Regions from separate parts of the Halomonas sp. IOP_14 genome, predicted to be linked through region 1. Evidence: predicted binding sites of a transcription regulator. Region 1 holds the regulator's gene; the other holds the start of a gene.
What was found. Region 1 encodes LexA, which represses DNA repair genes until DNA is damaged. Its sites were predicted from a motif close to TACTGTNTANNTANACAGTA; they were not measured.
Positions count from the first base shown of each region.

Region 1 (15,648 bases):
CATCTACGGCGACTACATTAAGTCCGTCATTCGCACGGTTCCCGATTGGCCTGAACAGGGCGTGAACTTTCGCGACATCACCCCGTTGCTGCAAAATAGCGCGGCCTTTCGCAAGCTGATCGATAGCTTCGTTCACCGCTATCAGGAAATGAACCTGGATGCCATCGCGGCCATTGATGCGCGTGGCTTTATTATTGGTGCGCCGCTCGCTTATGAGTTGGGTTGCAGCTTTGTACCGGTGCGTAAGAAGGGCAAGCTGCCTTTCAAGACCATCAGCGAGACTTATAAGCTGGAGTACGGACATTCAGAAGTGGAGCTGCACTCCGATGCGTTCCAGAAAGATGACCGTATCCTGCTGATGGATGACCTCATCGCCACCGGCGGCACCATGCTGGCCGCGGCCAACCTCATTCAGCGCAGCGGTGGTCAGGTGGTTGAGACCGCCACCATTATTGATCTGCCTGAGCTGGGCGGATCGCAGAAAATTCGCGATGCTGGTTTCAGTGTATTCGCAGTTTGTTCTTTCAACGAAGACGAGTAATGCCCCATGAGCAGCGATCGCTACCACCAACACTTCACTGTCTCCTGGGATCAGTTGCACCGTGATGTGCGCACCCTATGCCATCAAATGATCGAGCGTGATTTTAAAGGCATCGTAGCGATTACCCGCGGCGGTTTAATTCCCGCCGCGCTGATTGCTCGGGAGCTTAATATCCGGCTGATCGATACCGTGTGTATTAAAAGCTACGACCATATGGATCAGGGCGGTCTGGATATCATGAAGGGCGTCGATCATGACGGTGAAGGTTGGTTGCTGGTCGATGACTTGGTGGATACTGGCAAAACAGCGCGGGCAGTACGTAAAATGCTGCCTAAAGCTCACTTTGTGACTATCTATGCCAAGCCGGATGGTCGTCCCTTGGTGGATCAATACCTGACCGAAGTTGCCCAGCAGTGCTGGATTCAGTTCCCCTGGGATATGGGTGTTGCATACGTTGAGCCGCTTGTTGATCAAATGAAGAGGTAATAATGGCCAATCCACTTCCCGACGATTGGAGTCAGTGGCTGGGTAATGAGTTTCAGGCTGACTATATGCTGGCGCTAAAAGATTTTTTGGCGCAGCAAAAAGCTGCGAAGAAGATCATATATCCCCACTCAACGCAGTGGTTTCGTGCCTTTGAACTGACCCCGTTGAACGAAGTGAAGGTGGTTATTTTAGGCCAGGATCCCTATCACGGGCCCAATCAGGCTCACGGTTTATGCTTTTCCGTGCAGCCCGGCGTACCCGTGCCACCGTCGCTGGTCAATATCTACAAGGAGTTGGCCACTGATGTTGGTTTTACCCCCGTGCGCCACGGCCATCTGGAAGCATGGGCCAAGCAGGGCGTGTTGTTGTTAAACACTTCGCTGACTGTGGAGCAGGGCAATGCGGCATCTCATCGCGGTAAGGGATGGGAGCCCTTCACTGACCGCGCGATTGAAACCGTCAGCCAGCACGCGCCGCCGTGTGTGTTTCTGCTGTGGGGCAGTCATGCGCGCCAGAAGAAGGCGTTAATCGACCAAAGGCGCCATTTAATACTGGAAGCCCCGCACCCATCACCGCTCTCTGCGCATCGGGGCTTTTTTGGTACCCGGCATTTTTCCCAAGCCAATCAATTTCTTCAGGCGCAAGGGCGAGCACCTATCGAATGGCAATTGCCTGAAACCCCTTAACCTCGTAAGTGGTTGCGGGTAGAATACGCGCAATTTTGTGCCTAGCTGATGCAACCTTGGTTGCCATTCTGAATCCCCTGCAGTGAGGAAGTCCCATGAGTGTTTACGCCATTAACCATCCGCTTGTACAACATAAGCTGGGTCTGATGCGCGAAGTTGACCTGAGCACTAAGAGCTTTCGTGAACTGGCAGGTGAAGTCGCCAAGCTGCTGACCTATGAAGCAACTAAAGGTCTTGAGCTGGAAGATCATGAAATCCAGGGATGGAACGGTGAGCCGATTGCAACGCGCCGATTAAAAGGTAAAAAAGTCACCGTCGTACCGATTCTGCGTGCCGGGCTCGGCATGCTGGAAGGCGTAACGGATCTAATCCCGAGTGCGCGGGTAAGCGTTGTAGGTCTTTATCGCGATGAAGAGACGCTACAGCCGGTGCCTTACTTTGCCAAGTTTGCCAACGATATCGAAGAGCGCATGGCGATCGTGATAGACCCCATGCTGGCTACCGGCGGTTCGATGGTAGCAACACTGGATATGCTGCGTGAGCGTGGCTGTGAGCATATGAAGGTGATCGTTCTCGTTGCCGCCCCTGAAGGTATCAAGCGGGTGCAGGACGCTTACCCCGATATCGAAATTTACACCGCCTCAATCGATGACCGCCTCGATGAAAATGGCTACATCGTCCCCGGACTAGGTGACGCTGGCGACAAGATTTTCGGAACGCGCTAAGCATCGTTATTGACATTGCCCCTTACGCCCAGCGTCAGGGGCATTTTTTTGTATACCTGCTATCAAATCAATAATCACTAGGAATTCACTTATGCGTGAAGCTGCCAGTCAGGCTGAGTCGTGGCCAAAAGTCATTTTAACCGGCGCACAAATGCTATTTGTGGCGTTTGGCGCCTTGGTGTTAGTACCGCTTTTGACAGGACTCGACCCAAGCGTTGCGCTGTTCACGGCTGGGGTGGGAACCTTGGTATTTCATGGGGTCACCAAGCAGAGCGTGCCGGTGTTTTTAGCCTCATCGTTTGCCTTTATAGCGCCTATTCAAGGCTCTGTGGCGAGCTTTGGGGTTTCGGCGACCATGGGTGGGCTAATGGCGGCGGGACTGGTTTATGTGGCGATTTCCCAGGCTGTGCGCTTAAAAGGCACTGCCTGGCTGCATCGCTTGCTGCCCGCTGTGGTGGTGGGGCCGGTGATTATGGTGATTGGCCTGGCGCTGGCGCCGGTGGCGGTTAGCATGGCGACCGGTGAAACCAGTGACAATATCGGCTATGGCGCGGCGATTTTCTTATCAATGACCAGCTTGCTAGTCACGCTTGTGTTGGCCGTTTTTGGTCGCGGGCTACTTCGCCTAGTGCCGATTATGGGGGGCATTATCACCGGCTATTTTTTAGCGTTGCTGATGGGGGTAGTCGACTTTACGCCAGTGCATGAGGCGGCTTGGTTATCGATACCCAGCTTTACCGCACCCAGTTTTCACTGGGCTGCCATTCTGTTTATGATTCCGGTCGCGATTGCCCCAGCGGTAGAACACATTGGTGATATGGTGGCCATTGGTTCGGTGACCCGCAAAAACTACCTGGAAAAGCCTGGCCTGCATCGAACTCTGTTAGGCGATGGGCTGGCGACCAGCGTAGCAGCGCTGTTCGGCGGGCCGCCGAATACTACTTACTCGGAAGTCACCGGGGCGGTAACGCTTACTCGGGCATTTAATCCCAAGTACATGATTGTTGCCGCGATTATTGCCATTGTGCTGGCGTTTGTGTCCAAGCTTGGCGCGTTGCTGCAGACCATTCCTGGCCCGGTAATGGGCGGTATAATGACGCTGTTGTTTGGCTCCATTGCGGTGGTCGGTATGAACACACTGGTACGTGCAGGACAGTCGCTGACGGCGCCGCGCAACTTGGTCGTGGTTTCGCTGATACTGGTGTTCGGGATTGGCGGCATGCAGTTTGGTGGAGGCCAGTTTACGCTGCAGGGCGTTAGCCTAGCCGCTTTGGTGGGTATTGCGTTGAACTGGCTATTACCCCGTGAGCAAGAGGGCGAGTAGAGTCATCCTCTATAACGCTGTGTGAATCGTTAGAATGGTAGCGTGAGTGATCATCAGGAGTTTCGGCAGCATGGAAAACGAACTAACCGCACCTTTTCCCATACTGGGGATTGCTGCCTGGAGCGGTACCGGAAAAACGACGCTGCTAGAGAAGCTGTTGCCACGATTAGGGGAGTATGGCTTGAGCGTCGCTGTCATCAAGCATGCGCACCACTCGTTTGATGTCGACCAGCCCGGCAAGGATAGCTATAAGCTGCGTAGCGCAGGTGCCGCACCGATACTGGTGGCTTCCCGTCAGCGCTTTGCGCTTATGCAGGAAACCCCTGACCAGGAAGAGCCTGATTTAGCCCAGCTAATTGCCATGATGGCGCCGCACGATCCCGATTTGGTGATTGTCGAAGGCTTCAAGGCTTGGCCGATTCCCAAGCTGGTGCTATACCGCGATGGGATTGGCGATGCGGCTATTTTAACCGGCCGATGGGTTGAGGCAGTCGCGCTCAGTGCGCCACCGCCTATCGACCTGGCGGCTTCGGTGGCTCAGTTAGATCTAGACGATAGCGAAGCGGTTGCACAATGGGTAGTGACCTGGTTAAGCGCTAAAAACGATACGATGTCTTCAAAAAATATGTCTTCAAAACAGCAATGGTGACAACATGCATCTGACCCACCTTAACACCCGTGGCGAAGCCAATATGGTGGACGTCGGCGATAAGCTGGAAACCCGCCGCGAAGCAGTCGCCTCCGGGCGCATTATAATGCAGCCTGAAACGCTGAAATTGCTTAGCGATGGTGAACTGCCCAAGGGTGATGTGCTGGCCACCGCGCGTATCGCTGGTATTCAGGCGGCCAAACGTACTCATGAGCTGATTCCTCTCTGTCACTCACTGGCGCTCTCCAAGGTTTCTGTTGAGTTCGATATTGATGTGGCCGAATCCTGCGTTCATGTGACCTCGCTGTGTCGCTTGAATGGACGCACTGGGGTCGAAATGGAAGCTCTTACCGCTGTTTCGGTAGCCTGTTTGACGCTTTACGATATGTGCAAAGCGGTCGATAAAGGTATGCGTATCGAGGCTATACAACTCGACAGCAAGCAAGGTGGTCAGCGTGGCGACTACCAGCGTATGAGCACCCAGGCGCCGATTGTTACCGGTGACGGCGTAGCCGGAGAAGTCAGCTTGGGCGAGCGCTGCCCTTCACCCTGCGTGCGGGTTAAGTTTTTAGCCGAACTGCGCGAGCGGGTAGGCGAAAGTGAGACCGTCGTGAGTCTCGATCAACTGGCTAGCCGCGACATTAGTGGATTAAAAGCCGCGCTGGCCGAGCAGGATAGTCGCTTTAAACAACTCACCGACCAGCGTACGCTGTGTGCGATTAATCAGGTCATGGCCAATGACGAGGCGTTAGTGACCGATGATGACGAAGTGGCGTTTTTCCCGCCAGTAACAGGGGGGTGAGGGTGGATAATAAGCTGGATATTAAAGTAACGATTCAAGCAGCCCCGTTTCCAATGGACTACGGCTATGACGATGCCTTGGCGGGGCGTAGTGATATTGGCGCGGTGGTGTGTTTTACCGGCTTAGTGCGTGATTTTAATGAAACGCCGGACGTCACAGGGTTAACGCTGGAACACTATCCGGGAATGACCGAGCGTACGCTGACGGAGATTGGTGAACAGGCTTGGCAGCGCTGGTCGCTCCAAGCGGTGCGGATTATTCATCGTGTCGGTTACCTGGGGCCAGGCGATCCGATTGTGCGCGTACTCGTGGCCAGCGCACACCGGCGTGAGGCGTTCGAAGCCTGCGATTTTATTATGGATTATCTGAAAACCCAGGCGCCTTTCTGGAAGAAAGAGCACTCTGCCCAGGGCGAGTATTGGGTCAAAGAGCGTCACTCTGATCAACAAGATGCAGCGCGCTGGGAGTGAGACTGCCGCGTTGCTGCGCTTTTTTTCACAATAATGCGCAGCTCTAACGATTGGCGGCGTTGTCCAGGGGGATAGTCTCTGGCATTTCGGCGGCCATAATCTGTAGATGTACATCGGGCAGGTGCTGCATATGCTCCGCCAGCCACTGCACCATGCGAGGCTGTAATGCTTGGCGCAAGTCGGCAAGCGTCTCTGCTGCAATCTCCTCAAGCTGATCATCCAGCCAATCATTAAAGCTATCTTCATCCAGCGGGCTGGCCCCCGAGGCATCCAGCATCAAACGGCCAATACGCGCCCATCCAGTGTCAGTGGCCGTCACCGGCAGCGCTAAGTATAAGCTGCCGCGACGGGCCTTGTTGGCGTCGTGCACCTCAAGGCCAGGGTGGGGCACCACGCTGTTTTGACTGACTATGCAGGGCGGCTGCGGATAGCGCGACTCACAGCGCAGCCCGTGACTGTCAAAGCAAATTAGATCGCCGTTCACCGGCGTCAATGGAGCGCTAATGCCTAGCTGTTTGGCAATAGTCTGATGAGCCTGTTGGTGGCGGGCTTCGCCATGCACCGGTATGAGATGTTTTGGCCTGACCCACTGATACAGCTTGATCAGTTCATCCTGAGCGGGGTGCCCGGTAGCGTGCAGTTCAGGGTGGTTGAACTCGTCGTAGAGGTTGACACCTAAGTGCGCCAAACGCTTTTTAAGCTGTTCAATGGGGCGCTCATTGCCAGGAATGGCTTTAGCCGAAAAAATAACGTTATCGCCCGGCTGAAGATCCACAAAAGGGTGGCGACCCTGGGCGAGGCGCTGTAGCGCAGCTCGGGGCTCACCCTGGCTACCGGTGGCGATAATCACCACTTCATCCGGGGGAAGATAGCCTAAGTCATGATTGGGCACCAAAGGCGGTAAATCATCCATATAGCCGAGCCCCCGGGCAACGCTGACCATGCGCTCCATTGAACGGCCCATCAAGCTAATGCGTCGGCCACACTTCTGAGCGGCGCGCCCTATCGCTAACACCCGGGCAAGGTTACTGGCAAAGCAGGAGACCACCACCCGGCCCTGGCAGTTGCTGAGGGTTTTTGTCAGGGCGCGGGCGACGTCCCCCTCGCTGCCGGAGTGCCCGGGCATGGGGGCGTTAGTGGAATCGCCCACTACCAAGTCAACCGGGGCAAGCGCCTTGAAGAGGGCTGCACTGATCGGCGTGCCGATAATCGGTTCAGGGTCGAGTTTCCAGTCGCCGGTATGTAAAACGCGATAGCCACCGGCCATCATTATTAGCGCACAGCTTTCGGGAATGGAGTGGGTTAAAAGTAAATAGCGCAGCGTGAATGGCCCGCTCTCTAGGGCCTCGCCAGGTTCAATGACATGGATAGCCGCACCGCTAAGCTGATGCTCGGCAAATTTTAGCCGCAACAGGCCTGCCGCCAGCGGGGTGGCGTAAATGGGGCAGTTCCACATCGGCCATAGCCAGGCTGCGGCACCAATGTGGTCTTCGTGACCATGGGTGATAAATAGCGCTTTGGGCACGATCCCTAGTGCTTTCGGCGTATCAAGATTGGGTACCTGCAGCGGCGAGTTGGGAAGATCCTGGCGGATCATCATGCCGCAGTCCACGGCTATCCAGTGATCGTCATAGCCGTATAGCGTTAGATTCATTCCAATCTCACCGCATCCCCCCAGCGGCAAAATGCGCAGCGGTGGACGACGACGGGGACGAATTTGAACGCGTGGTGAATGCATCTGTTATGAAAAACCTAAAAAGTAGTGTCTTAACTATACGGGAAGGCAGGGGCAGCTAACAATCATCCACGGCCTTCCGATACACTATGCGACCTAAGCCGCTGGTTTGTCATAATTAACTTAGCAATAGGTCAAGAGTAGCTCACATGTCTCATTATTATCGTTTAGTAGTTTCCTGTCCTGACCGGGTGGGTATTGTTGCACGGGTATCGAGCTTTATTGCCCAGCAGGGCGGCTCCATTACCGAAGCTAGCCAGCACTCCGATTTAGAAACCGGCTGCTTTTTTATGCGCTACGAAATTCTGGCGGATTCGGTAGGTATGTCGGCGGAAGCGCTGAGCGCGGCATTTGAACCGATAGCCAGCGAATTCAATATGCAGTGGTCGCTGGTGGATACCCAGCAGCGTAGGCGCGTCGTGCTGATGGTGTCGCGGGAGTCACATTGCTTGGTAGATCTACTTTACCGCTGGCAGGCGGGGGAACTGGATTGCGACATTGTCGGGGTTATCTCCAACCATGATGATATGCGTTCGCTGACGGAGTGGTACGGTATTCCTTATCACCATGTACCGGTCGACCCCGACGATAAGCAAGCATCGTTTGCCAAGGTTCAGGCCGAAATCGACAGTGCCCGCGCCGACTGCGTGGTGCTGGCGCGCTATATGCAAATACTGCCCCCTGAGCTGTGCGCGCGCTATGCGGGGCGAGTGATCAATATTCACCACAGCTTTTTGCCCTCTTTTGCCGGGGCTAAGCCCTACCACCAGGCCTACCAGCGGGGGGTTAAGCTGATTGGCGCTACCTGCCACTATGTGACCGAGGAACTCGACGCAGGCCCCATCATCGAACAGGATATCCATCGCGTTAGCCACTGTCATACGCCTACTGATCTAGTCCGCTTTGGTCGTGATGTGGAGAAAGCCGTGCTCGCTCGCGGTTTGCGTTGGCACTTAGAGGATCGTGTGTTGGTGCATGGCAACAAGACAGTGGTATTTAGCTAAGTACTCTATAATGCCCGCCCATCAACCTGAGAGGCCGCCATGTCATTTGCGCAAAGTGTATTAGCGCCCTGGGCGCTGCTGCTCACCTGGCTACTCTCGTTAGCAGTGATCGCATGGGCGCTTTGGGGGCGGCCCTGGCAGGTGTTGATAGCGGATTCAGCGCTTCAGCACCGCTGGCTGGGTGCTACGCTGGCGGTGATGCTGATGTGGCAGCTTCGTGCCCAGGCTGTTGATTGGCTAACGCTACACCTTGTTTTTACAGTATTGATGACACTCGTTTTTAAAGCGCCATTAGCGCTGATTAGCAACGTGCTGATCAACATTGCCATGGTGGTGATTGGCCGCAATGAGTGGATGTTGCTGGGGGCAAATGTGCTGGTTACCGGGATCGTCCCGGCGGCCGTTATTGGCACGGTATGGCGGCTGGTAGATCGCCGCCTGCCGGATAACTTGATGGTATTTCTGTTTGCCTGCGGCTTTTTTGGCGCGGCGCTGGCAACGCTGGGAGGAGGCTTGGCGGCGGTAGTGCTGATTATCGTCGCGGGTACAGACCCTGAGGCGATCTATCTCGCCCAGGAGTATGCGCGTTTTTTACCACTGCTAATGCCTTCAGAGGCATTTATTACTGGCATGCTGCTGAGCATCCTGCTGGTCTATCACCCAAACTGGGTGGCCACCTTCAATGACCACCGCTATATCGACCTGCAGTAGCGGATTTATTAGCCGAGTGCCTGGCCGTTGCCACCACGAATTACGCCGACTCCAACGCCTTCAATATCGAGCGCTTGAGAGCGCAGGTCGATTTCAATGGGCGCAAAATCAGGGTTCTCTGCAAACAGCGTCACTTGATGCCCCTGGCGTTTGAAGCGTTTAACCGTTACTTCATCGTCCAGGCGGGCAACCACGATCTGGCCATCGCGAACCCGGTCAGTGCGATGAACCGCCAGTAAATCACCTTCCAAAATGCCAATATCCTTCATGGAAAGGCCGCGTACGCGCAGCAGATAGTCAGCTTTGGGAGTGAAGTACTCGGCCGGTAGCGGGCAGTAGCGATCAATATGTTCGGCGGCCAAAATGGGGCTGCCGGCAGCTACTTCCCCGATCACAGGCAGGCCAGTGGGTGGGGCTTCCACGTTGGTTGTGGGTAAGGCGGGGACTGCGCTATCCAGGACTTCTTGAGGTTCCTGGTTGGGCAGGCGGATGCCGCGAGAGGTGTTGCGGATAATGCGAATAACGCCTTTGCGTTCCAGCGCGCGCAGGTGCTCTTCAGCCGCATTGGGTGAGCGGAAGCCAAGTGCTTTGGCAATCTCGGCGCGGGTAGGAGGGTAGCCAAATTCGCCCATGGTCTTAACGATAAAATCAAACACGTGCTGTTGGCGAGCGGTTAGCGGACGCGACATACCAGACTCCATAAATAGTGAATAGACAGTAACAAGTTAAATGTCGACTTAATCAATAAGTGTTTAAGTATACAGTATGTTCCTCTGTCCAGTATATGGCTTGTCAGTGCCTATTGCCGATGTCTATGCAATTTTTCTAATCGTTTGAAACTAAGTTTCTGCTTATTTAATACGTCACATTTTGTCAATAAATCAAGCGTTGAGCCCGCCTACGTTATGGCATAGTATTTTGCTATGTTTTAAACACCTGTTTCCCTGGAGAGCGACATGGCTCAATCTGATACGGTGACCCGTATACTCGACACCGCCGAGGTGCTGTTTGCAGAGCGGGGTTTTGCTGAAACTTCGCTGCGCAACATCACTAGCAAAGCGCGGGTTAACTTAGCCGCTGTTAATTACCATTTTGGTTCCAAAAAAGCCTTGATTCAGGCCGTTTTTGCCCGCTACCTGGATCCGTTTAGTCAGCGCTTTCATACTGCGCTAGATGAGCTCGAGGGCCAACACGCCGGGCGCGTTATCCCGCTGGAAACACTGCTCGAGACCATGGCAACTACCGTTCTCGCGGTGCCCGCCGAGCGCAATAGTTTGAAAGTGTTTATGCGCCTGCTGGGTCTTGCCTACAGTCAAGCACAGGGACATCTAAGACGTTATATCCAGGAAGAGTATGGCGATGTGTTTACACGCTTCACCGAGCTTGTGCGCAAAGCAACGCCGGATCTGCCTGACGCCGAGCGTTTTTGGCGGCTACACTTTGTGCTCGGCACGGTAATCTTTACCCTGTCTGGCCTTGATGCGCTACGCGATATCGCGGAGAAGGATTACCACGAGCAGGTCTCTGTGCGTGATTTGGTCAGGCGATTGCTCCCGGTAGTGGTGGCTGCTATGAATGCGCCGTTACCCATAGCCCTTGACGGTGCCAAGCCAGAAGAAGGAAAACATGCGAACTCCTACGCTAGCTGAGCTACCTCCAACGGAACATATCTGGCTGGAGATTGATACTACCGAACAGTTGCTGCGCTGTTGGCGAGGGCCAAAAGTGCTCCATGAGTGTTCTATTTCATCCGGTGCTGCCGGAAGCGGGGAGCGCAATGGCAGTGGTAAAACCCCCCGCGGGTGGCACTATGTGCGCGCGGCCATTGGCGGAGATATGCCCGAAAATGCGGTGTTTCGAGGTCGCCGCTGGACGGGCGAGACATTTTCGCCCGAACTCGCCGAAGAGCATCCAGAGCGTGACTGGATTCTGACCCGCATACTGTGGCTGTGTGGCTTGGAAAAGGGCGTGAACCGCGGTGGTCAGGTTGACTCGCAACGGCGCTATATTTACCTGCACGGGACGCCGCCTGACGAGCCCATGGGCGTTGCTGCGTCCCACGGCTGTATTCGTTTACGCAATCCTGATCTGCTCTATATCTTTTCGTTAGCGTTGCCGGGTACCCCTGTTTGGTTGCACGGTGGCCGCCAGTCCTTTGATTGATCAGATTTTGACACCGCTAGACGATCGTCTAGAATCATCGCCCCTTTTCATGGACCTATCACGATGACTCAACCGTTAGGCCCGGTCATGCTTGACCTTGAAGGCCCAAAATTGACGGCTGCAGAAAAACGCTTGCTTCTAGAACCGACGGTAGGGGGCGTAATTTTGTTTGCCCGCAACGTTGAAAATGGCTATCAGGTTCGCAAGCTCTGCAGCGATATTCGCCGTGTGCGTGCTGATTTACTGCTTGCCGTGGATCAAGAAGGCGGTCGCGTTCAGCGCATAAAAGAGGGGTTAACACGCCTGCCTGCCATGGCGCGTATCGGCGAGTGTTACCGCGCTGCCCAGGGAGAGGGGCTGGCGTTAGCTAAAGATGCCGGCTGGTTGTTAGGGATGGAGATGGCTGCCTGCGGTCTGGATCTGAGCTTCGCCCCGGTACTTGATGTGGAGAGCGGTCTATCCAGCGTTATTGGTGATCGTAGTTTCAGCAGTGACCCACAGCACGTAGCCCAGCTGGGCAATGCATTTATTCAGGGGCTTCACGATGCCGGTATGGCCGCTGTGGGTAAGCACTTTCCCGGCCACGGTGGTGTCGCGGCGGACTCACACGTTGCATTGCCGATAGACGATCGCCCGCTAGAAGTGATGAAACAGCACGATCTTGTGCCCTTTACCCAGTTAGCTTCACAGTTAGATGGGATTATGCCTGCACACGTTATTTATAGTGCTTTTGATACGCGCCCAGCAGGCTTTTCACCCAACTGGTTGGGCATGCTGCGGGAATCGCTAGGCTTCAAAGGCTGCATTTTTTCAGATGACCTGAGTATGGCCGGCGCCCACGAGGCGGGAGACCCCAAAGCGCGTGCCCAGGCAGCGCTGGCAGCAGGCTGCGATATGCTGCTGGTATGTAATGACCGAGCCTCCGCGCTTGAAGTGATGGAGGCATGCCACGGAATCAATTCTAAGCGCCCCGCTAAGTTGCGCTATAGCCGTGCGCGCCCAGACCTAGATGCGCTGAGTGCATTGGGCCGTTGGCGTCGTACCCACGCTAAGCTGGAAGCGCTAGCGGATAAGCCCCAGTCCAGCGCGGAAGCCGAGTAAGCCCAGTGCGGAAGCAGAGTAAGCCCAGCGCTGAATAAATCTCTTACTTAAATAAATGAAGTTTTAACCCGCCGTGGAGTTGGTAGATGTCAAAGTTGGATAAAGAAGCATTAGAGTCGCTGGACTCGATGCGTGAGCTGATGGATAACGCCGACTGCCTAATTTCTCAGCAAGAGGTAGAGCGGGCGCTGGATCGTATGGCGGAAGAGATTACTCGGGATTTAGGCGATAAGCTGCCGGTTTTTTACTGCGTAATGAATGGTGGCTTGATTACCACCGGTCATCTGCTTACCCGCTTGGGCTTTCCGCTGGAAGTAGATTATTTGCATGCCACTCGCTACCGCAACGAGCTGCGCGGCGGCGAGCTTTTTTGGCGCGTTTCCCCTGAAGTGCCCATGGCGGGCCGTCACGTAGTGATTGTTGACGATATCCTGGATGAGGGAGCGACCCTGGCGGCCATTTTGGCTTACTGCGAAGAGGCCCAGGCCGCCAGCGTTACCACAGCGGTGCTGGTCGATAAACAGCACAACCGCAAAGCAGTGCCTGGGTTGAAAGCCGACTACTGCAGCCTGGAAGTTGCCGACCGTTATGTGTTTGGCTTTGGTATGGATTACAAAGGCTACTGGCGCAACGCGCCGGGAATTTTTGCCCCCAAAGGCATGTAATCCACTGGGGGCTTGCGTAGTTTTTGTAGTAGTTTTTACATTAGCGGGGCGAGAAACGCCTCGCTAAGCCGGTTTCAGCAATCATCCGCGTTGAAATCTCCTCCACCGAGAAGCGTGTCGCATCGATGAAGGGAATGTGCATGGTGCGGTAGAGCGACTCGGCCTGTTCCACTTCTTGTAGGCACTGATCCATCGAGCTATAGCGGCTATTGGGGCGTCTCTCGTTGCGAATTGCCGACAAGCGTCGCGCATCGATGGTTAACCCAAACAGCTTTTGCCGATGGGGCACGAGCGCCTTGGGTAGCTTCAGCATGCCATCTTCGTCTAAATCGTCTTCCGTCAGCGGGTAGTTAGCCGCCCGAATGCCAAACTGCAGCGCCAGATAAAGCGAGGTAGGTGTTTTGCCGCAGCGCGAGACGCCAACCAGGATGATATCCGCTTTATCGTATTGGTGGGTGCGTGCACCGTCATCATTATCCAGCGCGAAGTGGACGGAGTGGATACGATCCATGTAGACATCATCGCTGCCTATCGAGTGAGTGCGCCCAACGCTGTAGGAGGAGTGGGTCTCTAGTTCTTGCTCTAAGGGCTCCAGAAAGGTGGAAAAAATATCGACCTTAAAGCCGGACGCCTTACGAATAACGTCGCGTATTTGTTGATCCACAATGGTGTCAATGATAATGGGGCGATGACCATCCCGGTTGGCTGTCGACTCAATAATCGCTGCTAACGCCTGCGCTTTTTCCAACGTATCGATATAGGGCTTGGTCTGCATATCGATCTCAACATCGCTGAACTGGGCCAGCAAGCTACGTCCTAAACTTTCCGCCGTGATGCCGGTACCATCTGAAATAAAAAAAGCCGTACGTTTCATAACTAAGTCCACGGGTGAGTGATACGGCTATTGTGAGCCGAGCTGTTTGTCAGCACAACGTGTCATCATTGGGCGTTTTGGCGGGCTCAAATGTATCTGACTACATAAATAGCCCAAAAAGCCCTGCTGTTGTAAAAATCCTCCACTCTCTTCGCTATTAGACCAATGGCGAATATATTGGCGTGGTGCTAGGGTGTCTCAATCAATTATCCATGATCGTCAAGGTCATGCAGATATCTATGAGCGAGGGGGTTACGTGGAAGAGTACATTCTGTGGTTCGATCAGCTGGGCATGGCGGACGTCGAACGCGTAGGTGGTAAAAACGCCTCGCTGGGTGAAATGATTTCTAACCTGTCCGGTGCTGGCGTGACGGTTCCTGGCGGTTTTGCCACCACCGCCCACGCTTATCGTGAATTTCTCTCCCACGAAGGATTAAACGAGCGCATTAATGCCACCCTGGCCCGTCTGGACGTCGATGACGTTAAAGCGCTGGCTGAGGCGGGCCGCAATATACGCCAATGGATCATCGATACGCCGCTACCTCCTACCTTTGAATCGGCCCTGCGCGATGCCTACGGCCAGCTGCAGCAACAGCACCCGCAACTGAAAGTAGCCGTGCGCAGCTCAGCCACCGCGGAAGATCTACCCGACGCTTCCTTTGCAGGCCAACAGGAAACCTTCCTGAATATCGAAGGCTTCGACAATATCAAGCGTGCAGTGCACGAGGTTTTTGCCTCGCTGTTTAACGATCGTGCGATCTCCTACCGAGTGCACCGTGGCTACGCCCACGAAAATGTCGCCTTGTCGGCGGGCGTTCAGAAAATGGTGCGTTCAGAGACCGGTGCGGCAGGCGTTATGTTTACCCTGGACACCGAATCCGGCTTTAAAGACGCCGTTTTTGTCACTGGCTCCTGGGGCTTGGGCGAAACCGTGGTGCAGGGTGCAGTCAATCCCGACGAGTTCTACGTGCACAAGCCGACCCTGGCGGCGGGCCGCCCGGCGGTGCTGCGCCGTAATTTAGGTTCCAAGCTGATCAAGATGGTTTATGGGCAGGATGCCAGCGCCGGTAAATCGGTTGAGACCGTCGATGTGCCCCATGCCGACCGCGGCCGCTTCTGTATCAACGATCAGCAAGTGATGGATCTGGCCCGTCAGGCGATGACTATCGAGCAGCACTACCAGCGGCCCATGGATATTGAGTGGGCGTTAGATGGCGATGATGGTCGGCTTTACATCGTCCAGGCGCGTCCTGAAACGGTGGTCTCTCAGCAGGAGGGCGGTAAACTCGAGCGCTTCCAGCTGCGTGAAAAGGGTCGTACGTTAATAACCGGCCGAGCGATTGGTCAACGTATTGGCCGGGGTACCGTCAAAGTCGTGCTCAGCCCTGATGACATGGATAAGATCCATGATGGCGATATCCTGGTCACCGATATGACCGACCCGGATTGGGAGCCGATCATGAAACGTGCTTCCGCGATCGTCACCAATCGCGGTGGGCGTACCTGTCATGCGGCGATTATCGCCCGTGAGTTGGGTATTCCCGCTGTCGTTGGCTGTGGTGATGCGACTACCCAGTTAAAAGAGGGTATCGATGTCACGGTTTCTTGTGCGGAAGGCGATACCGGCAATGTGTATGAAGGGCTGTTGGAGTTTGATTGCAAAGTCTCCAGCGTCGATGCGATGCCGGAAATCCCCTTTAAAATTATGATGA
Region 1 is NZ_JAINWD010000015.1:34,247-49,894, reverse strand. It holds gene K7H09_RS12840 (adenine phosphoribosyltransferase) at 1-541, shown strand, start outside; gene gpt (xanthine phosphoribosyltransferase) at 548-1,027, shown strand; gene ung (uracil-DNA glycosylase) at 1,030-1,713, shown strand; gene upp (uracil phosphoribosyltransferase) at 1,809-2,438, shown strand; gene K7H09_RS12820 (uracil-xanthine permease family protein) at 2,530-3,762, shown strand; gene mobB (molybdopterin-guanine dinucleotide biosynthesis protein B) at 3,833-4,411, shown strand; gene moaC (cyclic pyranopterin monophosphate synthase MoaC) at 4,416-5,213, shown strand; gene moaE (molybdopterin synthase catalytic subunit MoaE) at 5,216-5,683, shown strand; gene K7H09_RS12800 (ribonuclease J) at 5,727-7,337, opposite strand; gene purU (formyltetrahydrofolate deformylase) at 7,568-8,422, shown strand; gene K7H09_RS12790 (energy-coupling factor ABC transporter permease) at 8,462-9,133, shown strand; gene lexA (transcriptional repressor LexA) at 9,142-9,822, opposite strand; gene K7H09_RS12780 (TetR/AcrR family transcriptional regulator) at 10,090-10,782, shown strand; gene K7H09_RS12775 (L,D-transpeptidase) at 10,760-11,296, shown strand; gene nagZ (beta-N-acetylhexosaminidase) at 11,360-12,397, shown strand; gene K7H09_RS12765 (hypoxanthine-guanine phosphoribosyltransferase) at 12,484-13,062, shown strand; gene ppsR (posphoenolpyruvate synthetase regulatory kinase/phosphorylase PpsR) at 13,103-13,936, opposite strand; gene ppsA (phosphoenolpyruvate synthase) at 14,193-15,648, shown strand, end outside.

Region 2 (15,648 bases), on a different contig from region 1:
CCTGTGTGCGAAGTGGCTGGCACACCGATTTGCTGCAGCGCCATAGCGAGCAGTGAAATAGTTACCTGCTCGCCGGTCGACAGCAGCATATCCATCTCGCGCGGTGCGGGATCGTCGTTAAGCGCCTGTGCCATGTCCGTCAGGCGGTTGGTTTCGCCACTCATGGCGGAGACCACGACCACTACCTGATGGCCTTGATCGCGGAAGCCCTTAACCTTTTCCGCTACGGCCTTGATACGCTCGACAGAGCCCACCGAAGTGCCGCCGAACTTCTGTACGTATAGTGCCATATGCCGTTTTTCCTATGCGTTCGGGAATGGAGGGTGAAAGTGTCACAAGTTTTAAATAAATAATAAGGCCGGTGACAATAATGCCACCGGCCCAGAGGTTTAGCTAAGAACGTTTTCCAACCATGCTGGTACGCTCTTCAACGCATCCGGCAGGGCGTCGGGTTGACTACCTCCCGCTTGGGCCATGTCGGGGCGGCCACCGCCCTTCCCTCCTACCTGGGAGGCAACATGGTTCACCAGCTCGCCGGCTTTCACTCGGCCGGTCAGATCCTGGGTGACCCCAGCGATCAAACTCACTTTGCCCGCCGCCTGGTCGGCAACGCCGAGGATAATCACTCCAGAGCTTAGCTTGTTCTTAAGCTGGTCAAGGATGCCGCGTAAATCTTTGCCTGATACGCCATTCAGCTGCGTCGCCAGCAGCTTCACGCCATTGACCTCCTGCACCTGGCTGAGCATATCGCTACCCGCTGCACTGGCTAGTTTGGCCTTGAGCTGCTCAAGCTCTTTTTCCAGGCTACGGTTGCGCTCAACCAGTGATTCTACCCGCGCTTCGACCTGTTCAGGCTTGGTCTTCAAGCGCTCACCCAAGCGCTCGAGGCGGGCTTCCTGCTCGCGAAAGTGGGCCAGCGCATTTTCGCCGGTGATCGCTTCGATGCGGCGCACGCCAGAAGCAATGCCCACTTCGCTCATCACATGGCAGCAGCCAATATCACCGCTGCGTGCCACGTGGGTACCACCGCATAACTCGATCGAGAAGTCATCGGCCCCAATGGTCAGCACGCGCACGTTCTCGGCGTATTTGGCCTCAAACAGCGCTGCTGCGCCCTTGGCCTTGGCTTGATCCAGGCTCATCTGCTCGATCTTGGTCGGCGCATTAGCCAGAATCTGTTCGTTGACCAGCCGTTCGACTTCCGCCAGTTGCTCAGCGGTCATCGGCTCGAAGTGGCTAAAGTCGAAGCGCAGGCGCTCGGCGTTCACCAGCGAGCCTTTCTGCTGTACGTGATCACCCAGCACCATGCGCAGCGCTTTATGCAGCAGGTGGGTGGCTGAGTGATTGCGAATGGTGGCTGTGCGCAGGCTGGCATCCACTTCACCACGCACGCTTGCGCCAACGCTTAGCGAGCCTTCTACCATCATGCCCTGGTGAAGATGATGACCGCTCTGCTTTTGGGTATCAGTTACCTGGAAACGGCCGCCGTCGACATACAGGTAGCCGGTATCGCCCACCTGGCCGCCTGACTCGCCGTAAAACGGCGTGCGGTCTAGTACCACGACACCCTTCTGCCCCGCTTCCAGCGCTGCCAGTGGATTGCCCTCGCTGTCGACCAGCGCGGTTACCTTGGCCTGATCTTCCAAGCGGTCGTAGCCGGTAAAGGCAGTTTCGCCCTCCAACTCGATGGAGGCGGTGTAGTCGGCACCAAATTGGCTGGCCGCCCGTGCGCGTTCACGCTGGGCCTCTAACGCCTGCTGAAAGCCATCTTCGTCCAGGCTAACGCCACGCTCACGACAGACGTCGGCGGTAAGGTCGAAGGGAAAGCCGTAGGTATCATAAAGCTTAAACACCGTCTCACCCGGCAGCACCTTGCCATCCAACTCGGCCAGTGCCGCATTCAAGAGCCCCATACCGTGATCCAGGGTGCGTGCGAACTGCTCTTCTTCTTTCAGCAGTACACGGGCAATTTGATCGCTCGCTTCACGCAGTTCCGGATAAGCATCGCCCATCTCCGCATCCAGCGCCTCCACCAGCTTGTGGAAGAACGGCTCAACCGCGCCCAGCTTGTGGCCGTGACGAATTGCACGGCGAATGATCCGACGCAGGACATAGCCGCGCCCTTCGTTGGAAGGCAGCACGCCATCAGCAATCAGGAAGGCACAGGAACGGATATGGTCGGCAATTACGCGCAACGAAGGCGTAGCGGTATCAGGGTGCCCGGTCGCTTTCGCAGCGGCTTGCAGCAGGTTCTGGAACAGGTCGATCTCATAGTTGGAGTGGACGCCCTGCATGACAGCGGCGACACGCTCCAGCCCCATACCGGTATCGATGGAGGGCTTGGGCAGCGGGTTGAGCGTGCCCTGGGCATCGCGATCAAACTGCATGAACACCAGGTTCCAGATTTCGATATAGCGATCGCCATCCTCTTCCGGGCTGCCCGGCGGGCCACCCCAAACCTCAGGGCCGTGATCAAAGAAGATTTCCGAACTGGGGCCGCAGGGGCCGGTGTCGCCCATCTGCCAGAAGTTATCTTCATCCAGCTTGGAGAAGCGCTCAGGGTCGATGCCAATCTCATCTTTCCAGATGCGCTCAGCTTCGTCATCGCTGATGTGTACCGTTACCCACAGCTTGTCTTTGGGAAGTCCCAGCGTTTCGGTTAAAAACACCCAGGCAAAGCGAATGGCGTCGCGCTTGAAGTAGTCGCCAAAGCTAAAGTTACCCAGCATCTCAAAGAAGGTGTGGTGGCGTGCGGTATAGCCGACGTTGTCTAAATCATTATGCTTACCGCCCGCGCGAACGCAGCGCTGCGCAGAGGTGGCGCGCACGTAAGGGCGCGGATCGCGGCCTAGAAACACATCTTTAAACGGCACCATGCCGGCATTGGTAAACAGCAGCGTCGGGTCGTTGCCCGGCACTAATGAGCTGGTGGGTACAATCGTATGCCCCTGCTCTTCGAAGAAGGTGAGAAAGGCCTGTCTAATCTCTGCGCTTTTCATAGGGTATCCGTAACAAGAAAGCGTGATGTCCCAGGGCGCTGTTGCCGCTACCCTCAGGGGTCGCAAAGCAGCCATTATAGCGCAGTTGTCAAACGACTAAAGCCGCACTTAGTGGCAGAAAGGCAAACAGCCACGTAAACAACTGGATGAACAAGCGTATTAGAGCGCTACTAGAAATGTAAGAGGGGGTATTGTATAGGCTGGGGAAAACGTATTACAGACAGGAGAGCGCGTAGCGAATTTGTTCAAAATCGAAGCCGCGACTAGCGAGAAAACGTTCACGCCTAGCGCGCTCTTTGGGGGTCTCACCGGGGCTATCAAAACGCCGCGCCAGGGTTTCCCGGGCCAGCTCAAACCAGTCGACCTGCTCGCCCCCCTCCACTTCTTCAAAAGCGGTGGCAAGGGTTTCCTGGTCTATGCCGCGCTGGCGCAACTCGCCTTTAATACGAATCACGCCTTGGCCACGCAGTATGCGCGAGCGCACGAAACTGGCCGCAAAGCGCGCGTCAGACTGCAGCCCTTGTTCAACCAAGGCGTCCAGGCACTCATCAATAGCGGCATCGTCGAAAGACTTTTTCTTCAGACGCTGAGCAAGCTCGGCGCGGGAGTATTCGCGCCGAGCCAGTAAACCAATGGCGATATCACGGGGCGTAGCATCACGCTGGGAGGTGAATGCCATCAGCTTATCTTAGCTAGCATTAGCTTAGTGAGTATCGTCTTACAGCAGATCGTCATCACCCGCATCCAATTCTGCCGCTGCTTCGGCAGGCGCATCTTCCTTCTCCTTTTTAGGATCGGGCTTGGCCAAGAGCTGCTCACGAATCTGCGTTTCGATTTCGAGCATAATTTCCGGGTGCTCTTCCAGATACAGCGCTGAATTGGCTTTACCTTGACCGATTTTCTTACCTTTATAGCTGTACCAGGCACCGGCTTTGTCGACTAGGTTGCACTGCACGCCCAGGTCGATGACCTCACCGGCGTGGTAGATACCCTTGCCGTAAAGAATCTGGAATTCAGCCTGACGAAATGGCGGTGCCACCTTGTTTTTGACTACTTTCACGCGGGTTTCGTTACCGGTGACTTCATCACCCACTTTCACCGAGCCGGTACGACGAATATCCAGACGCACGCTGGCATAGAACTTCAGCGCGTTACCACCAGTGGTGGTTTCGGGGCTACCAAACATGACGCCGATCTTCATGCGGATCTGGTTGATGAAGATCACCAAGCAATTGGCGTTTTTGATATTACCGGTGATTTTACGCAGTGCCTGAGACATCAAACGCGCCTGTAGGCCAACGTGGGAATCACCCATTTCGCCTTCGATTTCAGCGCGCGGGGTCAACGCAGCGACCGAGTCGATAACAATCACGTCAACACCGCCGGAGCGTACCAGCATGTCGGTAATTTCCAGCGCCTGCTCGCCAGTGTCCGGCTGGGAAATCAGTAGATCATCCAGGTTGACGCCTAGCTTTTCTGCGTAGCTAGGGTCAAGGGCGTGCTCGGCATCCACGAAGGCACACACTTTGCCCTGTTTTTGCGCCTGAGCAATCACCGAAAGGGTCAGGGTCGTTTTACCCGACGATTCCGGGCCAAAGATTTCGCACACACGGCCAAACGGCAGCCCGCCGATGCCGAGGGCGATATCCAGACCCAATGAACCGGTGGAAACCGACGGCATGACGACACGCGGTGCGTCGCCTAGACGCATGACGGTGCCCTTGCCGAACTGACGGTCGATTTGGGTGAGTGCAGCGTTTAGCGCTTTAGTGCGGTTGTCATCCTGAGCCATTCAGAGATTCCTCATAACAAGCTGTATAATTAGCCAGTAGTATGCCAAAGATTGCGCCGTAAACAAATCCTTGATCGCGCTTTCTCTCATCTATTTTATCAACAGCCTTTTTGCATATGCGCCTTTTTCTTACGGCTGGTTCGTCTTGCTCGCCTTCTCGCGCTCATTCAGGCGCACCACCAGCCCAACCAAGGCCTGACGCACGGCCTGCTCTCGCACCGACTGACGGTCACCTGGAAAGTGAAAGCATTCAGCTTCCTGGGCAGCAGCATCTCCCCAGGCCAACCAAACCGTACCCACCGGCTTTTCAGCGCTCCCCCCCTCTGGGCCTGCAACACCGCTAACGGCAACAGCTAAGCCCGCGCCACTTTCATTACAGGCGCCCAGCACCATGGCTTTGACGACCTCCTTGCTGACAGCACCGTGCTCGGCCAGCGTGGTCTCAGGCACCCCCAATAAGCGCGTTTTAGCAGCATTCGCATAGGTCACATAGCCCGTCGTAAAGTAAGCAGAGCTACCCGCCACCTCGGTAATGGCGCTGGCAATGCCGCCCCCCGTACATGACTCAGCGGCGGTCACTTCCACATTCAACTGCTTACACAGCCGCCCCAGCCGCTGAGCTAACAGGGTTAAATCAAGATTTTTCAGGCTAGTTTCGCTGGGCACTATGGTCGCTCCTTCAAGTGAGTCGTCTATTCAGCGTAGAATACTGCGTTTAGCTTTCTCAAAGAAATTGCTCAATCAGGACGCCCATGTCACAGGCCACTCCCCCTAACACGCCCATGATCACGCAATATTTAAAGATCAAGCGCGAGCACCCCGAGGTACTGCTGTTCTACCGCATGGGGGATTTTTATGAACTGTTTTTCGACGACGCCAAGCGCGCCGCCGCACTGCTGGATATTACCCTTACCCAGCGTGGGCAGTCAGGCGGCAAGCCTATCCCGATGGCGGGCGTCCCCTATCACAGCGCTGAGGGCTATCTGGCCCGCCTCGTCGCCGGTGGGGAGTCGGTGGCTATTTGTGAGCAAATTGGCGACCCCGCGACCAGCAAAGGGCCCGTTGACCGCCAGGTGGTGCGTATCGTCACCCCCGGCACGCTCCACGATGAAGCGCTGCTCGATGCCCGCCGCGACAACGTGCTGGTATCCGTTTCACCCGGAAAAGAGAGCTGGGGCCTTGCCTGGCTGGAGCTCTCCAGTGGTCGCTTCAACGTACTGGAAGTAGACAGCGAAGCCGAAATGCTCGCCGAGCTGACGCGTCTCTCCCCGGCCGAGCTGCTGGTACCCGAAAGCTTAACGCTACCCGAGGCCTGGTCGCAGAAACGCAGCCTGCGCCGCCAGGGCGAGTGGCTGTTTGATTTGGAAAGCGCTACCCGTAGCCTCTGCGACCAGTTCGAAGTGCAGGATTTACGTGGCTTTGGCTGTGCGCACTTAACCTCTGCGCTAATTGCTGCCGGGGTATTGATCGATTATGCCCGGGACACTCAGCGCTCGCGCCTGCCCCACGTGACCGCCATCAGCGTTGAGAACCGCGACGACGCGGTGGTGATCGACGCTGCCAGCCGCCGTAATCTGGAAATTGATATCAACCTGGGCGGCAGCAGCGACAACACCCTGGCCAGCGTGCTGGATACCTGTACCACCGCCATGGGTTCACGGCTACTCAAACGCTGGCTTAATCGGCCACTGCGTCAACGCGAGATTGTCCAGGCCCGTCATGCGGGTGTGGCGCTGCTAAGCCTGGATGCCGCCTATATGCCGCTGCGCGAGACGTTGAGCGCGGTGGGCGACGTGGAGCGCATTCTGGCCCGGGTGGCGCTGTATAGCGCCCGCCCGCGCGATTTGGCACGGCTGCGGGATGCACTGGTAACGCTTCCGGAACTGGAGCAACAGCTTAGCGAGGTTGAGAGCGGCAGTGCGCTGGATAACCTGCGCCCGCATATTCGCCCCTACCCAGAAATGGCCGATATGCTCAGCCGGGCGCTGGTAGAAAATCCGCCGGTGGTGATCCGCGATGGCGGGGTGATTGCCGATGGCTTTGATTCAGAGCTCGATGAGCACCGTGGCATGGCCGAAAACGCGGGCGACTATCTTATTCAGCTCGAGCTTCGCGAGCGCGAGCGCACGGGGCTAGCCAATCTCAAAGTGGGCTACAACCGGGTGCACGGCTACTTTATTGAGCTACCGCGTTCACAAGCCCAGCAGGCGCCCGCCGACTATATTCGCCGCCAGACACTTAAAAATGCCGAGCGGTTCATTATCCCCGAGCTCAAAGAGTTTGAAGATAAGGCACTCTCCGCTAAATCTCGCGCGTTGACGCGTGAAAAATGGCTCTACGATCGCCTGCTTGGCGATCTCAACGCAAGCCTTCACGCGCTGCAGAGCACCTCGCAAGCCTTGGCGGAACTGGACGTACTGTGCGCCTTTGCCGAGCGCGCCGAGGCGCTGAACTGGGTGCGTCCAACACTCAGCGAAACCACCGGGATTCAAATTGACGCGGGACGACATCCGGTGGTCGAGCAGGTGAGCGAGACACCCTTTGTGCCCAACGACGTGACGCTCAATCCTGACCAGCACATGCTGATTATTACCGGCCCTAACATGGGCGGTAAATCGACCTATATGCGTCAGACGGCGCTCATCGCCCTTCTCGCTCACTGCGGCAGTTTTGTGCCCGCCGATGCCGCCGAGATCGGCCCGCTGGATCGAATATTCACCCGCATTGGCTCATCGGATGACTTGGCCGGCGGGCGCTCTACCTTTATGGTCGAGATGACTGAAACCGCCAACATTCTCCACAATGCCACCCAGCAAAGCTTGATCCTGATGGATGAAATTGGCCGCGGCACCAGTACCTTTGACGGTCTGTCGCTCGCCTGGGCAAGCGCTGAACATTTGGCAAAAGGACGCGCGCTAACGCTGTTTGCGACCCACTACTTTGAAATGACGGCGCTGCCTGAGCATATGGAAGGGGTGGCCAATATCCACCTAACGGCGACCGAGCATGGCGACAGCATTGTGTTTATGCACCGCATCGAAGCGGGCCCGGCCAGCCAGAGCTATGGTTTACAGGTGGCGCAATTAGCGGGTGTGCCCAACCATGTGATTAAACGTGCCCGCGAGAAGCTGATAAGTTTGGAGCAGCGCGATGTGGATAACACGGCGCAGGCGCCGCGAACCGCACCGCAGCAAAACGATCTGTTCGCCGCTGCACCGCATCCGGTGGTCGAGGCGTTGGAAAACGTCGATATGGATGGTTTAACACCGCGGGAAGCGCTATCACTATTGTATCAGTGGCGAGACCTGATCTAATGGTGCTTATAGCATGAAAGGCGATAAGTTAGATTCAGGTGCCAGGGCAGGTTGAAGCGAGGGTCTTTCGACAGGGCCGGAAAATGTTCCCGACTATTCCGGCATTTCCGCCATCCATGGCGGTCAGATGTCGAAAGTAGCGTCTTCGCGGAAACCTGTACTGGCATTGCTACCAACTGGGATCATATGGCGCTTGCCGCCAGGTATGCGCACCTCTAGAATGTCGTTCAAACTTTTAGCTTATAAAAAACGGCTGATTTATAACCATTCACGATTGACCATGGCTGGGAGTTACCCGGCCCTGCAAGAGGGATAGCAAGATGACGTTTGTCGTTACCGAGAACTGCATCCAGTGCAAATACACCGACTGTGTGGAAGTCTGCCCGGTCGACTGTTTTTACGAGGGCCCGAACTTCCTGGTCATTCATCCTGACGAGTGTATCGACTGCGCGCTGTGTGAGCCCGAGTGCCCCGCCGAGGCGATATTCTCCGAGGATGAGCTGCCGGATGGACAGGAGGCCTTTATCGAGATTAACGCTGAGATGGCCGAAGTATGGCCCAACATCGCCGAAAGAAAAGACCCGCTGCCGGACGCCGAAGAGTGGGATGGCAAGCCCGGCAAGCTTGAGAAACTAGAGCGCTAAACGCTGTGACGGTTTAAAAATCAGCACATAGCTCTTTTTAAAGGCTCTCTTTAAAAATTCTCTTTAAACCAGCGCTGGTTGTTAAAAACAGCGCTGGTTTTTTTGTGTTTTCAAAAGTGTATCGTCAAAAATGTGCTGCCAAATTGCGGGCAAAAAAAGGCGACCCGTAGGCCGCCCGCTCCAAGCACTTCCTCTGACCACTCCCTGGATCAACCTCCTCAGATGACGTCCTTGCCAGGGCTCACCTCACTGTATCACCCGGCGCATCTGACCTACATCCCGCTGCATCCTGACTGAAGCGTCCTTGCCTCCCCTTGTCCTGTGTATATTGTGTCAGATCATGGCCGCTTCTCAACAAAGCCAAAATGCAAAAGGGCGAGTCGCTGCGACTCGCCCTTTTTAAAAAACTACTTATTAAACAATATCTTAAACTTTACTTAGTGGCAAAGTAAGCTATTTCTTACCCTAAACCGAGCGATTCTCGTCGGTATTTGTAAGATATCTCTTACAAAATTTTGAGACATCTCTTACAAGCACCTCTAAAAATTCGCTCGATATTGGCATTTTACTGCCCTTTAATGGCTTTCAAACCTGGGTAGGTCACATCACCCAGCTCTGCTTCAATCACCAGCAAACGGTTGTACTTGGCAACCCGATCAGAGCGGCAAAGTGAGCCCGTTTTGATCTGACCGGCACAGGTACCCACCGCCAAATCGGCAATGGTGGTATCTTCGGTTTCACCGGAGCGGTGAGAAATAACCGCCGTAAAGCCAGCATCCTGCGCCATCTTAATCGCGTCCAGCGTCTCGGAGAGCGAGCCGATCTGGTTGAACTTGATCAGGATAGAGTTACCGATCTGCTCATCGATACCGCGCTTGAGAATCTTGGTATTGGTCACGAATAGGTCATCGCCCACCAGCTGCACTTTATCGCCCAGCTTATCGGTCAGCGCTTTCCAACCCGCCCAATCCGATTCATCCATGCCGTCTTCGATAGACACAATCGGGTAATCGGCACACAGGCCTGCCAGGTAATCGGTAAAGCCTTGGGCGTCGTAGCTTTTGCCTTCACCGGAAAGGTTGTACTGACCGTCTTTGTAAAACTCAGACGAAGCACAATCCAGCGCCAGCGTGACGTCTTTACCCAGCTCATAGCCAGCATCGGCAACGGCTTGTTTAATCACCGCTAGCGCATCAGCGTTAGACGCCAGGTTAGGCGCAAAGCCGCCCTCGTCACCGACGGATGTAGAGAGCCCTTTCGCGGAGAGCACTTTCTTCAGCGCGTGGAAAATTTCCGCGCCCATGCGCAGCCCTTCACGGAAGTTAGGCGCGCCCACTGGCTGCACCATAAATTCCTGGATATCGACGTTGTTATCCGCGTGCTCGCCGCCGTTGATGATGTTCATCATCGGCACCGGCATGCTGTACTGGCCAGGTTGACCGTAGAGCTCGGCAATGTGGGCGTAGAGCGGTACGCCTTTGGCGTTAGCAGCTGCTTTAGCCGCCGCCAGCGAAACGGCTAGGATGGCATTCGCCCCCAGATTCGCTTTGTTTTCAGTGTCGTCCAGCGCCAACATGGCATCGTCCAAGCCGCGCTGATCACGCGCATCCATGCCCATCAGCGCTTCACGAATTTTGCCATTGACCGCATCGACTGCTTTCAGCACGCCTTTGCCCAGGTAGCGCGACTTATCGCCGTCACGCAGCTCTAACGCTTCCCGGGAGCCGGTTGAGGCACCGCTGGGGGCACAGGCTTCGCCGACAGCACCGCTGGCTAGGCGGACGTGCGCTTGCACGGTCGGGTTACCACGGGAATCCAGCACTTCCAACGCACTGATAGCAACAATTTTGGTCATGGCAGTATCCTTTCCTGTTAGTCAGATAAAATTATTAATATAACGACCTGATTAGCTAAATACAGCTTAGCGAATCGTTAGCGGCTCAAACCCTTTGACCAGCGCATCCAACTGGGCAAGCTGAGTCAAGAACGGCTCTAATTGATCCAGCGGCAATGCACAGGGACCATCGCATTTGGCGTTGTCTGGGTCAGGGTGGGCTTCCAAAAACAGCCCGGCAAGGCCGACAGCCACGCCTGCACGCGCTAACTCAGCCACCTGGGCACGGCGCCCATCAGCACTATCGGCACGCCCACCGGGGCGCTGCAGCGCGTGGGTCACATCGAAAAATACCGGGTAGCCGGTTTGCTTCATATCACCAAAGCCCAGCATATCAACAATCAGATTGTTGTAACCAAAGCTTGAGCCGCGCTCGCAGAGCATCAACTGGTCGTTACCCGCTTCCTGGAACTTGCTGAGGATATGACGCATTTCATGGGGCGCCAAAAACTGCGGCTTTTTGATATTGATAACCGCGCCGGTTTTGGCCATGGCGACCACCAAATCAGTTTGGCGAGCCAAAAAGGCCGGCAGTTGGATAATGTCAGCGACTTCAGCGGCTGCTTGCGCCTGCCAAGGCTCGTGAACGTCAGTGATGATCGGCACGTTGTGGCGAGCTTTGATATCGGCCAGTATCTGCAGCCCTTTCTCGATACCCGGGCCGCGGTAGGAGTGAATCGAACTGCGATTGGCTTTGTCAAAGCTGGCCTTAAAAACGTAGGGCATACCCAGCTTCTGGGTCACCGTGACGTAGGCTTGAGCGACTTCGTCGGCAAGATCGGCCGACTCCAGTACGTTCATGCCACCCAGCAGCATAAGCGGCAAGGAGTTACCGGCGGTTAAGCCGGCAACGTTAATATGACGCTCTTGAGATCGGTCTTGAGAAGCCATGCTTCTGCCCTCTTATTCCTGCGAGTTCGCGTGGGCGCGACTGCGCGCTGTTTTGTAATCCAAGGCGGCGTTCACAAAGCCAGAGAACAGCGGGTGACCATCACGGGGAGTAGAAGTGAACTCCGGGTGGAACTGGCAGGCTACGTACCAAGGGTGGTCAGCCAGCTCGATGACTTCAACCAGCGATTGGTCGACGCTCTTGCCTGAGATAACCAAGCCCGCCTTTTCAAGCTCATCGATAAACTGGTTATTGACCTCGAAGCGGTGACGGTGGCGCTCGACAATCTCATCCGAGCCGTAGGCTTCGCGTGCTTTGGTTCCCGATGCCAAATGGCATACCTGGCCACCTAAGCGCATGGTGCCACCTAAATCAGACGCTGCATCACGCAGCTCGACTTTGCCTTCTGGGCTTAGCCATTCGGTGATCAAACCTACTACCGGGTGCTGGGTGTCGTGGGTGAACTCGGTAGAGTTGGCGTCGTTCCAGCCTGCCACATTACGGGCAAACTCAATCACCGCCACCTGCATACCCAGGCAAATACCCAGATATGGCACGTTGTTTTCGCGGGCGAATTGAGCGGTCATAATCTTGCCTTCTACGCCACGTTCGCCAAAGCCGCCGGGCACCAGAATAGCGTCTTTACCCGCCAAGCGCTCGGTGCCATGACGCTCAATGTCTTCGGAGTCAATATAGTCGACATTGACCTTGATACGACCCTGGATACCGGCATGAATCAGCGCTTCGTTGAGCGACTTGTAGGCATCCAGCAGCTCCATGTATTTACCGACCATGGCAATACTGACGGATTTGAGCGGGTTGAGCTTGGCATCAAGTACCTTCACCCACTCGGATAAATCTGCTTCCGGGGCTTCCAGGCGCAGCTTATCGCAAACGATCTCGTCCAGACCGTGTTCATGGAGCATCAGCGGAATGCGATAGATCGTATCGGCATCCTGCAGCGGTACCACGGCACGCTCTTCGACGTTGGTGAACAGAGCGATTTTGCGGCGCTCGCTCTCTTCCAGCTCAACTTCGCTGCGGCAAATCAGAATATCCGGCTGGATACCGATAGAGCGCAGCTCTTTAACGCTGTGCTGGGTCGGCTTGGTTTTGGTCTCACCCGCCGTTTTGATGTAGGGCACCAGGGTCAGGTGCATAAACAGCGCGCGGTTGGCGCCCTGCTCACTACGAATTTGGCGGATCGACTCCAGGAAAGGCAGTGATTCGATATCACCAACCGTGCCGCCGATCTCTACCAGCGCCACATCAAAACCTTCACCGCCCGCGTAAACGCGCTCTTTAATCTCGTCGGTGATATGCGGAATGACCTGGACGGTGCCACCGAGATAGTCGCCCCGACGCTCTTTACGCAGCACGTGCTCGTAAACACGGCCGGTCGTAAAGTTGTTGCGCTGGGTCATTTTGGTGCGAATAAAGCGCTCGTAATGCCCGAGATCAAGATCGGTTTCGGCGCCATCTTCTGTGACGAACACCTCACCGTGCTGGAAGGGGCTCATGGTGCCCGGATCCACGTTGATGTACGGGTCGAGCTTGAGCATGGTGACCTTAAGGCCGCGGGCCTCTAAAATCGCCGCAAGCGAGGCGGAGGCGATGCCCTTGCCAAGAGAGGACACAACGCCGCCGGTCACGAAGATATATCGTGTCATGGATAACCTGTCGAAACGTGATCAGAAGGCACGGCAGAAAGCCACGCCAGGATGGGTCGACAGACTAGCAGATTACGACCTAAGGCTCAATTTGAACTGCACTGCTTAAAGTACGCACTGTCATTCTGAAGCATCGCATCTTGTCATTGCGAGGAGCGCAGCGACGCGGCAATCTAACCCAGATCGCCACGCTTCGCTCGCGATGACATTATGCTAAATATGCGCTGTAATTGTGAAGCATCGCGCCCTGTCATTGCGAGGAGCGCAGCGACGCGGCAATCTAACCCAGATCGCCACGCTTCGCTCGCGATGACATGAAGCTAAATACGCGCTGTAAATTGTGAAGCATCGCGCCCTGTCATTGCGAGGAGCGCAGCGACGCGGCAATCTAACCCAGATCGCCACGCTTCGCTCGCGATGACATTAAGCCTATAAAGGCACTTCTTTCACACGCCCAGGTAATCCAGAATACCTTCTGCAGCCTGGCGACCTTCGTAAATCGCCGTGACCACCAAATCAGAACCGCGCACCATATCGCCACCGGCAAAGATTTTTTCGTTGCTGGTTTGGAAGGCGTACTGGCCGTGCTCCGGCGCGGTGACGCGATCGCGCTCGTCCACCTGAATATTGGCGCTATCGAACCACGGTGCAGGGCTTGCCTGGAAACCGAAGGCGATAACCACGGCATCCGCCGCAATGATCTCTTCAGAACCGGGCACTACTTCAGGACGCTGACGGCCGTTTTCATCAGGTTCACCCAAGCGTGTGCGCACAACCTTCACGCCCTCGACCTTCTCTTCACCGACGACCGCCACCGGCTGACGGTTGAACAGAAACTCAACGCCCTCTTCACGAGCATTGGAGACTTCACGGCGCGACCCCGGCATGTTGCCTTCGTCACGACGGTACGCACAGGTCACGCTGGTAGCGTTTTGACGAATCGAGGTACGGTTACAGTCCATCGCCGTATCACCGCCGCCCAGCACTACCACACGCTTGCCTTCCATAGAGATATAGTCGTTGGGATCTTTTTCAAAGCCCAGGCAGCGGTTGACGTTGGCAATCAGGAAATCGAGGGCCTTGTACACGCCCGGCAGATCTTCACCGGGGAAGCCGCCTTCCATGTATTTATAAGTCCCCATCCCCAGGAAGACCGCGTCGTACTCCTGCATCAAGGTCTCAAACTCGATATCGGTGCCAATCTCGGTATTCAGGCGGAACTCGACGCCCATCTCTTCAAAGACTGCCCGGCGGCGCTCCATCACGCTCTTTTCCAGCTTGAACTCGGGAATACCAAAGGTCAGCAGGCCACCGATTTCCGGGTACTTGTCGAACACCACCGGCTTGACGCCGTTACGGGCCAAAATATCCGCACAGCCCAGGCCCGCGGGGCCTGCGCCAATGATGGCGACTTTTTTATCCGTCCAGGTAACGTGGGACATATCCGGACGCCAGCCCATGGCAAACGCCGTATCGGTGATGTACTTCTCCACCGAGCCGATGGTGACGGCACCAAAGCCGTCATTCAGCGTGCAGTCGCCTTCGCACAGACGATCCTGCGGGCACACGCGACCACATACTTCGGGCAGCGAGTTGGTTTTGTGCGACAGCTCAGCGGCTTCAATAATGTTGCCTTCCACCACCAGCTGTAGCCAGTTGGGAATATAGTTGTGCACCGGGCACTTCCACTCACAGTACGGGTTACCGCAGTGCAGGCAGCGATGCGCCTGGCTCGCCGCATCGGTGGGCTTGTAAGGTTCGTAAATTTCCGCAAACTCTTTGGCACGGGCACGGGCGTCTTTCTTCTGTGGATCCTGACGACCCACATCAACAAACTGAAAATCGTTATTTAAACGGTTAGCCATGATCTCTCTCCTGTCAGCGTGAGGGGCATAAACGGGTTATTGCGGCTGACGCCGAGACTGATCCAGCAAACTACCCAAGCTGGCCGCTTTTGGCTTAACCAGCCAGAAGTGGCGCGCATAGTCGCTGAAGTCTTCCAGAATAGCCGCCCCACGCGCGGAACCCGTCGCGGCCACATAGGCTTCGATCATTTCACGCAGGTGACGACGATACGCCTCCATGGCCTCTGTGTTAACGCGGTGAATCTCGACCAGTTCGTGGTTGTACTTATCCACGAAGGTGCGCTCTTCATCCAACACATAGGCAAACCCACCGGTCATGCCCGCGCCGAAGTTGACTCCGGTCTCACCGAGCACGCAGACCAAACCGCCGGTCATATATTCGCAACAGTGGTCGCCAGCGCCCTCGATCACCGCTGAGGCACCAGAGTTACGTACTGCAAAGCGCTCGCCCGCGGTACCGGCGGCGAATAGCGTTCCGCCGGTGGCACCGTAAAGGCAGGTGTTGCCGATAATGGCCGTTTTATGACTCTCAAACTGGCTGACTTTGGGCGGCACAATCACGATACTGCCGCCATTCATAC
Region 2 is NZ_JAINWD010000017.1:54,858-70,505, forward strand. It holds gene K7H09_RS13445 (aspartate kinase) at 1-290, opposite strand, end outside; gene alaS (alanine--tRNA ligase) at 390-2,999, opposite strand; gene K7H09_RS13455 (regulatory protein RecX) at 3,214-3,678, opposite strand; gene recA (recombinase RecA) at 3,718-4,791, opposite strand; gene K7H09_RS13465 (CinA family protein) at 4,921-5,460, opposite strand; gene mutS (DNA mismatch repair protein MutS) at 5,544-8,105, shown strand; gene fdxA (ferredoxin FdxA) at 8,426-8,749, shown strand; gene eno (phosphopyruvate hydratase) at 9,315-10,604, opposite strand; gene kdsA (3-deoxy-8-phosphooctulonate synthase) at 10,671-11,534, opposite strand; gene K7H09_RS13490 (CTP synthase) at 11,547-13,202, opposite strand; gene K7H09_RS13495 (FAD-dependent oxidoreductase) at 13,649-15,067, opposite strand; gene gltB (glutamate synthase large subunit) at 15,104-15,648, opposite strand, start outside.
Region 2: the regulator LexA is predicted to act here: its motif matches at 4,811-4,830, upstream of recA (recombinase RecA).